2 regions of the Rhizobium sp. BK312 genome follow, and region 2 is predicted to be linked to the other one. Evidence: riboswitches for the same ligand, from Rfam matches in the RefSeq annotation. Region 2 holds a riboswitch; the other holds the start of a gene.
The links. A riboswitch is a leader RNA that binds a small molecule or an ion and turns the genes downstream of it on or off. The one in region 2 is predicted to bind S-adenosylmethionine.
Positions count from the first base shown of each region.

Region 1 (4,681 bases), on a different contig from region 2:
CAATAGGAGGTTTATATGAGGCTTTCTGCCCCTGTTTATCATTTGAAACGTAAGGCGAGGCTCCTGTCCCGCCAGCAGAACATCCCCTTGCACGCCGCGCTGGATCGCGTCGCGGCCGTCGAGGGTTTCGGAGGCTGGAGTTTGCTTGCGAGCAAAACGAACTCGGCCGTGCCCGTCGGCGAGCTGTATTCGCGTTTAAGCCCGGGCGATCTGGTGCTGATCGGCGCACGGCGCGGTCACGGCAAGACCCTGATGAGCCTGAGGCTCGCCGTCGAAGCCATGAAGGCTGGCAATCGCGGTGTCTTCTTCACGCTGGAGGACACGGAAAAGGTCGTTCTGGAGCGTTTCCCGGTGATCGGTGCAGATCATGCGGAATTTGCCGATCTATTCGAATTCGACAATTCGGATGCCATCAGCGCCGACTATATCGTCGAAAGGCTGACTGCGGCGGCGCCCGGTACATTGGCCGTGGTCGATTATCTGCAACTACTGGATCAGAAGCGGGAGAATCCGGAATTAATGATCCAGGTTCAGATAATGAAGACGTTTGCGCGCGCCAGAGGCGTTATCGTCGTCTTTGTCTCGCAGATCGACCGCTCCTACGATCCGGCGTTGAAGCCCGTGCCCGATCTTGCGGATCTTCGCCTGCCGAATCCGCTGGATCTCAAGCTGTTCGACAAGATGGTCTTCCTGAACAACGGCCTGGTCGAATTCAAGGTCGCCAGCTGATGAGCTGCCAATTGTCTAAAGGCAATCGAGCCGCCCGGAGAAAATCCGGGCGGCTCGACGAATATCAGGCGGAAACCTGCTCGAGCGCGCGAGCGAAATCCTCGACCAGATCGGCGCTGTCCTCGATGCCGGCGGAGAAGCGCACGGTGCCCGGCGAAATGCCGAGCTCGGCGCGGGCCTCGTCGGTGAGGTTCTTGTGCGTTGTCGTGGCAGGATGCGTGATCAGGCTCTTCGAGTCGCCGAGATTGTTGGAGATCTTCACGATCTCCAACGCGTTCTGCAGCCTGAAGGCCGCTTCCTTGCCGCCCTTCAGCTCGAAGGCAACCAGCGTCGAGCCGCCGCTCATCTGCTTGGCGATGATATCGGCCTGCGGGTGATCCTTTCGGCCGGGATAGATCACGCGGGCGACCTTGTTCGTCTGCTCGGCGAGGAAATCGGCAACCTTGGAGGCATTTGCCGTCTGCTGCGCAACGCGCAGCGGCAGCGTCTCGATGCCCTTCAGCAGCGTCCAGGCGGTAAAGGGCGACATGGCCGGGCCGGTATGGCGGAAATAGTCCTGCAGGTTCTCGTCGATCCACTGCTTGTCGGAGAGGATGACGCCGCCGAGCGAACGGCCCTGGCCGTCGATATGCTTGGTGGCGGAATAGACGACGATATGAGCGCCGAGTTCCAGCGGCTTCTGGAAGAGCGGCGTTGCAAAGACGTTGTCGACCACGACCTTGGCGCCGATCTGGTTGGCGAGGTTGGCGACAGCGGCGATATCGACCACTTCCAGCGTCGGATTGGTCGGGCTTTCCAGGAAGAAGACCTTGGTGTTCGGGCGGATGGCCTTTTCCCAGTTCTCGGTGAAACGGCCATCGACCAGCGTGCATTCGATGCCGTATTTCGGCGCGAGCGTCTCGACCACCCAGCGGCAGGAGCCGAAGAGCGCGCGGGCGGCAACGATATGATCGCCGGCCTTCAGCTGGCAGAGGATGGCGGCCGAGACAGCAGCCATGCCTGAAGCGGTGGCGCGGGCGTCTTCAGCGCCTTCCAGAGCGCACATGCGCTTCTCGAACATGTCGTTGGTCGGGCTGCCGTAGCGGGCGTAGATGAACCCATCCGTTTCGCCCTTGAAGCGGGCTTCCGCCGCTTCCGAGGTGTCATAGACGAAGCCCTGGGTCAGATAGATTGCTTCGGAGGTCTCGCCGAATTGCGAACGGAGTGTTCCGCCGTGAACGAGCTGGGTTGCGGGGCGCCAAGTCTTGCTCATGCCATCACCACTTTCAAAACAAAAAAACCGGTCGCAAAAGCAGACCGGTTCAACCCCGGTCTTTTTAGCCATTTGTTTAACGTGGCTGCAAGCCGACCGGCCAAATCACCACGGGATAAGTTGCAATACTGCCGTTGACGGCTTGCGTCAATTCCCTGAGTTTGGTTTTGTCTGCGGCAAATTATGAGAGAAGCATGATGGCTCGCAATACTGGAATTCTGGCCGACCGGGCCATTGCAGCGCTGTTTGAAACAGGGCGGCTGACGAGCGAGAGAGAACTGGACGTCGATCAGATCCAGCCGGCAAGCCTTGACCTCAGGCTCGGCTCGCATGCTTTCCGCGTTCGCGCCAGCTTCATGCCCGGCCCGTCGCATCTGGTCGCCGACAAGCTCGACCGGCTGAAGCTGCATGTCGTCGATCTCTCGGAAGGCGCGGTGCTGGAAACCGGCTGCGTCTATATCGTGCCGTTGATGGAGCGCCTGGACCTGCCCGAAGATATGTCGGCATCGGCCAATCCGAAGAGCTCGACCGGCCGTCTCGACATCTTCACCCGCGTCATCACCGATCGTGCGCAGGAGTTCGACAAGATCCCGGCCGGTTATTCCGGGCCGCTCTATCTCGAAATCAGCCCGCGCACCTTCCCGATCGTCGTACGTCGCGGCTCGCGCCTGTCGCAGATCCGCTTCCGCGTCGGCCAGGCCCTGCTCACCGAGCCGGAACTGCTGGCGCTGCACGAAACCGAGACGCTGGTCGCCAGCAAGAAGCCGAACATCACCGGCGGCGGCATTGCGCTGTCGATCGATCTTGCCGGCGACAAGGAGGGGCTGATCGGCTATCGCGGCAAGCACCACACGGCTGTCGTCGATGTCGACAAGAAGGCCCAGCACGATATCTTCGATTTCTGGGAGCCGCTCTACAGCCGCGGCCGCACCGAGCTGATCCTCGATCCCGATGAATTCTACATCCTCGTCTCGCGCGAGGCGGTGCATGTTCCCCCGCATTTCGCCGCCGAAATGACGCCGTTCGATCCGCTGGTCGGCGAATTCCGCGTCCACTATGCTGGCTTCTTCGATCCGGGCTTCGGCCATGCACCGGCCGGGGGCCGTGGCAGCCGCGCCGTGCTCGAAGTGCGTAGCCACGAGGTGCCGTTCATCCTCGAGGACGGCCAGATTGTCGGCCGCCTGATCTACGAACACATGCTGGAACAGCCAAGCAGCCTCTACGGCTCCGGCCTCGGCTCGAACTATCAGGCACAGGGCCTGAAGCTTTCGAAGCATTTCCGGCTGTGATCGACACCTTGGCGGCCTTGACAGAGGCCGCCAACTGTTGGACATCTCAGGGTGTCAGGCGGGTGTAGCTCAATGGTAGAGCAGCAGCTTCCCAAGCTGAATACGAGGGTTCGATTCCCTTCACCCGCTCCATAATCTTCACGCCAGAAGCGGTCTCTTCGATTTCAGCGCTTTCTTTAGCGTATCTCCAAAGATTGCGATCGGTCGCGCCAGCCGCCCGGCTGGCGGACGATGCACCAGCCAGTTGACGACTTTCGGGCTGAAATCCGGTGCTTCGACGATTTCGACCAAATCGCGCCAGCGGCTGTGCGCCAATGCCGCCGGCGTCAAGACGCCGATGCCGAGCCCGCGCGCAACCAGCGACATGCGCAGATCGGCACTCATGGCCTCCACCCCGACGTCGAAGGGCAGGCGCTCGGCTTCGAAGCGATGCTGAATGAAGGCGCGGAAGCCGCAGCCGCTCTGGTTCATGATCCAGGGAAAACGGGAAAGATCTTCAAGCCTCGGTTGCTTGGGGACGCCAAGCGACGGTGCTGCGACGAGAATGACGGCATGAACTCCGAGCATCTCGCCGACGACATTATCCGGCGGCTGCAACCCCTCCGGCAGGCAGACGGTTGCCGCATCGAGCTGGCTGTGAGCGACTTGCTCGATCAGTTGCGGCGACCAGCCAGTGACGATGCGCAGCGTCAATTGCGGAAACTGACTGCGCAATTCATCAAGCGGAGCGGATAAAGCCGCTTCGGAGAGATAGGGCATGATCCCGAGACGGAATTCGCCGCCGATCGTGCCGCCGGGCGAAACGCCGGCCTTGAGATCGTCGAGCGAGCGCAGCACCCGGCGCCCATGCTCGTAGGCCTCGCGGCCTGCCGCGGTCGGCCGCAGGGGCTTTGACTGCCGGTCAAGCAAGGCGATGCCGAGACTGTCTTCCAGGTTCTGTATGCGTCGGGTGATGCCCGGCTGGGTCAGATTGATGCGCGCCGAGGCGGCAACAATCGAACCCGTCTCCACCACAGCGACGAAGGCTTCCAGATCATGAATGTTCATGCTGAACTCGCATAATCATTATTAGTTCATTTCAATTGCCGCATTATGCGACAAAGCGATACACATGGCTATCTTTATTATCAAGGATTATTGGAGAGCTCATGTCGCAAGTCCCCGAACACATGACGAGCGAGCCGGAGGAAGAGGTTTCCACAACGGCTGCTGCTCCTTCGACCTTGTTGTTCGCCATCGCCACCGGCGTTATCATTCTCAATCTCTTTGCGCCTCAGACGCTGGTCGGCATCATCGGCCCGTCGCTCGGCTTTTCCGAAAGCGGTGCCGGCCTGGTGGCCATGGCCTCGCTGCTCGGCTATGCCGCCGGCCTGTTCTTTCTGGTGCCGCTGGCAGATCTCATGGAAAACCG
Region 1 is NZ_JACHZP010000005.1:438,039-442,719, forward strand. Features, by position in the region: gene FHT85_RS17040 (DNA helicase) at 16-729, shown strand; gene FHT85_RS17045 (O-succinylhomoserine sulfhydrylase) at 794-1,981, opposite strand; SAM riboswitch at 2,025-2,103, opposite strand; gene FHT85_RS17050 (2'-deoxycytidine 5'-triphosphate deaminase) at 2,176-3,270, shown strand; tRNA gene FHT85_RS17055 (tRNA-Gly) at 3,329-3,402, shown strand; gene FHT85_RS17060 (LysR family transcriptional regulator) at 3,409-4,317, opposite strand; gene FHT85_RS17065 (MFS transporter) at 4,419-4,681, shown strand, end outside.
Region 1: another riboswitch for S-adenosylmethionine. It lies ahead of FHT85_RS17045 (O-succinylhomoserine sulfhydrylase); the one in region 2 lies ahead of metA (homoserine O-succinyltransferase).

Region 2 (4,681 bases):
CATGCGGTCGCTCATCAGGCGGCGGATGATGGAGATGGAGGTCGTGTAGCCCCAGTCATTTTCCGGCACCGGATTGATCCAGATGCATTTGCGGAAATGGCCGGTCATTCGGGCGAGCCAGGCCTCCCCAGCCTCCTTGTTCCAATGCTCCACCGACCCGCCCGGCTGAGAGATCTCATAGGGGCTCATGGATGCGTCGCCGACGAAGACGACGCGGTAGTCGGGACCGAAGGTGCGGATGAGGTCGGTCGTGGCGGTAATGTCGACGCGCCGGCGGCGATTGTCCTTCCAGACGCCCTCGTAGAGGCAGTTGTGGAAGTAGAAATACTCCATGTGGCGGAACTCCGCGCGGGCGGCGGAGAAGAGTTCTTCGACGACGCGGATATGGTCGTCCATCGAGCCGCCGACATCGAAGAACATCAGCAGCTTGACGGCGTTGCGGCGCTCCGGCCGTGTCTGGACATCGAGATAGCCATGTTCGGCGGTGGAGCGGATGGTGCCGGAAAGATCCAGTTCTTCGGCGGCGCCTTCGCGTACCCAGCGTCGCAGGCGTTTCAGCGCTACCTTGATGTTGCGGGTGCCAAGCTCCACGCCATCGTCGAGATTCCTGAAGTCGCGTCGATCCCAGACTTTTACTGCGCGGCGGTGGCGCGAGGTTTCCTGGCTGATGCGCACGCCTTCGGGGTTATAGCCATAGGCGCCGAAGGGCGAGGTGCCCGCCGTGCCGATCCATTTCGAGCCGCCCTGATGCCGGCCCTTCTGCTCGGCCAGCCGCTCGCGCAGCGTCTCCATCAGCTTGTCGAAGCCATCGAGCGCCTCAATCTGCCGTCTTTCCTCTTCGGTCAGATGCCGCTCGGCGAGCTTGCGCAGCCATTCCTCGGGAAGGACGGTCGGCTCCGCCGCTTCTCCATCGGCATTGCCGCCGATCGCCTCGACGCCACGAAAGTAATCGGCAAAGACCTGGTCGAAACGGTCGATGAAGCGCTCATCCTTGATCAGCGTCGCGCGGGCCAGATAGTAGAAAGCCTCGACGTCGTAGTCGGCGATCCCTTCTTCCATTCCCTCAAGCAGCGACAGGAATTCCCGGAGCGTCACCGGAACCTTCGCTTCCTTGAGCTTCAGGAAGAAGGGAATGAACAAGCCTCAAATCCTTTCCTGGCCGATCTCCTCCAGATCATATGGCGTGGTCTGATAGATCTCGTTGATCCAGTTGCCGAAGAACAGGTGTGCATGGCTGCGCCATCGGTTCTGCGGAGGAATTTCCGGATCGTTATGCGGAAAATAGTTGTGCGGCATCTTGATCGGCACGCCGGCATTCACATCCCGGAAATACTCATCCGCCAGCGATGTGGAATCATACTCCACGTGATTGAACATGTAGAGCCGGTTGCAGGCCTGTTCATGCACGAGGCAGACGCCCATTTCGCTCGAATCCATCAGGATCTGCAAGCCGGGCACCTTTTCGATGTCGGCGCGGCGCACTTCGGTCCAGCGCGAGACCGGAATGGCGAAATCGTCGGAGAAGCCGTTGAGATAGACCGAGTAGGGCTTCAGGTTCTGATGGCGGTAGACGCCGAAGGCCTTCTCCGTCAGCGTATATTTCGGCACCTTGTGGAAATGGTAGATCGCCGCCATCGCGCCCCAGCAGACGTTCATCGTCGAATGGACATTGGTGGTCGTCCAGTCCAAGATCTCCTGCATCTCGTTCCAGTAGGTGACGTCCTCATATTCCAGCAGCTCGATCGGCGCGCCGGTTATGATGAAGCCGTCGAACTTGCGGTGCTTCACTTCCTCCCACGTCTCGTAGAAAGCAAGCAGATGCTCCTGCGAGGTGTTCTTGGCCTTGTGGCCGCCAACGCGCACCAGGGAAAACTCCACCTGCAGCGGCGATGCGCCGACCAGGCGCGCCATCTGGATCTCGGTCTTGATCTTGTTCGGCATGAGGTTGAGAAGCCCGATCTGAAGGGGGCGGATATCCTGTCGGAACGCCACCGTTTCGGTCATCACCCGCACACCCTCGTTCTGGAGGGTTTCAAACGCGGGGAGCGTATCGGGAATCTTGATGGGCATCTTTTCACTCGCCAAATACAAAAAAACCGGCCGCGATGAATCGCTACCGGTCCGCACGCGGCCCTTTAGCGACTTATTTAACGTGGCTGCAAGCCGGCCGGCCAAATCACCACAAGGGAAATTTCATAAACCCGACATCTCCGCGGGTCAATGGGGCAAGCGTCGGGGAAAGTCCGGGGCTGAGCTCGGAGGCGCGATACGGCCTACAGATGTTCAATGAGAGCTTCCATGCCATAACCGAGGCGATGCCTGGCAGCCTCGATCGGTAGCCAGAAGAAGCGGAAGCCGATCGGGTCGCCACCGTCGAAAGGCGTCATTTCGTGGTGGAACCAAGTGGCAGGCGCTCGCTCGGAGATACCGCAGCGGAAATAGTGCCGTTGGTGATAGTAATCGCGGCCGTTCTTTTCGAAACGGTAGTCGTGGACGCCCAGGGAATAGAGTTCGCGCGGCGCAAAACCGGTCTCCTCCTCGAATTCGCGCGCTGCGGCCGCTACAATGTCCTCACCGGATTCGACAGTGCCACCAGGAACCTGGAGCTGGACGGCGGGGAAGTCTGGCTCATCGAATACCAGCAGATGCCGATCCCGAACAGCATAGATCAAAACCTTTACGGCATCGGGTTGCATTATCTACCCTGCCCACGTGCCATGAAGGCCAGCCGCTCGAAGAGGTGCACATCCTGCTCGTTCTTCAGAAGCGCGCCATGGAGTTTCGGCAATACGTTCTTCGCATCGGCGCGCAGCGTTTCCGGATCGATATCGTCTGCGACCAGCAGGCGGATCCAGTCGAGCGCTTCCGAGGTCGAGGGCTTCTTCTTCAGGCCCGGCACGTCGCGGATTTCGAAGAATTGCGTCAGTGCCGCATGGACGAGCGTCTGCTTGATGCCGGGATAGTGCACCTCGACGATGCGCGTCAGCGTCTCCATGTCGGGGAAGCGGATATAATGAAAGAAACAGCGGCGCAGGAAGGCGTCCGGCAGCTCCTTTTCGTTGTTCGAGGTGATGATGACGATCGGCCGGACGACGGCCCGGATCGTCTCGCCGGTTTCGTAGACGTGGAATTCCATGCGGTCGAGTTCCTGCAGGAGATCGTTCGGGAATTCGATATCGGCCTTGTCGATCTCGTCGATCAGCAGCACGCATTTCTGCGGCGAGGTGAAGGCCTGCCAAAGCTTGCCCCGACGGATATAGTTGCCGACATCATGAACTCTGATGTCGCCGAGCTGGCTGTCGCGCAGGCGCGAAACCGCATCATATTCGTAGAGACCCTGCTGGGCCTTCGTCGTCGACTTGACATTCCACTCGATCAGGTCAAGGCCGAGCGCGGTGGCCACCTGGCGTGCGAGTTCGGTCTTGCCCGTACCGGGTTCGCCCTTTACGAGAAGCGGACGCTCCAGCCTTATGGCGGCATTGACGGCGACCATCAGATCCTTGTCGGCGATATAGTCGGCAGTTCCCTGAAATTGCATCGGAAGGCTTTCTCAATTTTTCAAGCGCAAGCTAATTGCTGGCCTTATTCGGTTTAAGACGCGAAACCGTGTATATAGGAATGTGATCCCACCGATCTATTGCAAGGGTGGACATGAGGGCGGCTCATGATTAACTGACGGGACGCGTGGCAGGGAAGTGCTGATGGCAGTTGATACGCAAGCCAAGCCGAATGGGCAGGGGAACGAGCAGGTCGGATACGATTTGAGCCTCTTCTTTCGGTTGAGGATGATGTTTTCCGCGTTCTGGAATTCGCCGGTCCGCATCAAGCTCATTATTCTTGTCGTCGCGCTTTTCGCAATCATCCTCGTCACGGCCTATGTTCAGGTGCTGCTCAACAATTGGAACGCGCCCTTTTACGATTCGCTGGCAAGACGCGATATCACCGCTTTCTTCCATCAGCTCGGCGTCTTCGGCATCATCGCCGGTTCGCTTCTGGTCCTCAACGTCATCCAGGCCTGGCTTAACCAGATGACCGCGCTGTACATGCGCGAGGGTCTGGCGCGTGATCTCGTCAATCAGTGGCTTCAGGCGAAGCGCGCGCTTCGTCTCGCCTCTTCCGGCCTGATCGGCGTCAATCCCGACCAGCGTCTGCATGAAGATGCCCGCAACCTGGCGGAAAGCACGACCGGGCTTGCCATCGGTCTGGTGCAGGCGACGATCCTGCTGCTGAGCTTTATCGGCGTGCTCTGGGAGCTTTCCAGCGGCATGGTATTCAAAGTCAACGGCATGAGTTTCGCCATCCCCGGCTACATGGTCTGGGCGGCAATCCTCTATGCCGGATCGGCATCGTTCCTCAGCCAATTCGTCGGCCGCCGCCTCGTGCGGCTGAATGCGGATCGCTATTCGAAAGAGGCCGAGCTGCGCTTTGCGCTCATGCATGCCAACGAGCATATGCCGGCGATCACGATTGCCGGCGGCGAAGAGAACGAGCGCCGGCGGATCAATCTCGATATATCGGCCGTGCTTGCCGTCATCCGGCAGCTTGCCATCGCCAATACCAATCTCACCTGGGTGTCCGCCGGCTATGGCTGGCTGGTGCTCATCATTCCGATCCTCGTTGCCGCGCCCGCCTATTTCTCCGGGGGCTTGACCTTCGGTCAGCTGATGGTGGCGGTCGGCGC
Region 2 is NZ_JACHZP010000006.1:124,432-129,112, forward strand. Features, by position in the region: gene FHT85_RS18135 (vWA domain-containing protein) at 1-1,140, opposite strand, end outside; gene metA (homoserine O-succinyltransferase) at 1,144-2,070, opposite strand; SAM riboswitch at 2,116-2,193, opposite strand; gene FHT85_RS18145 (NUDIX domain-containing protein) at 2,274-2,696, opposite strand; gene FHT85_RS18150 (AAA family ATPase) at 2,696-3,538, opposite strand; gene FHT85_RS18155 (ABC transporter ATP-binding protein/permease) at 3,702-4,681, shown strand, end outside.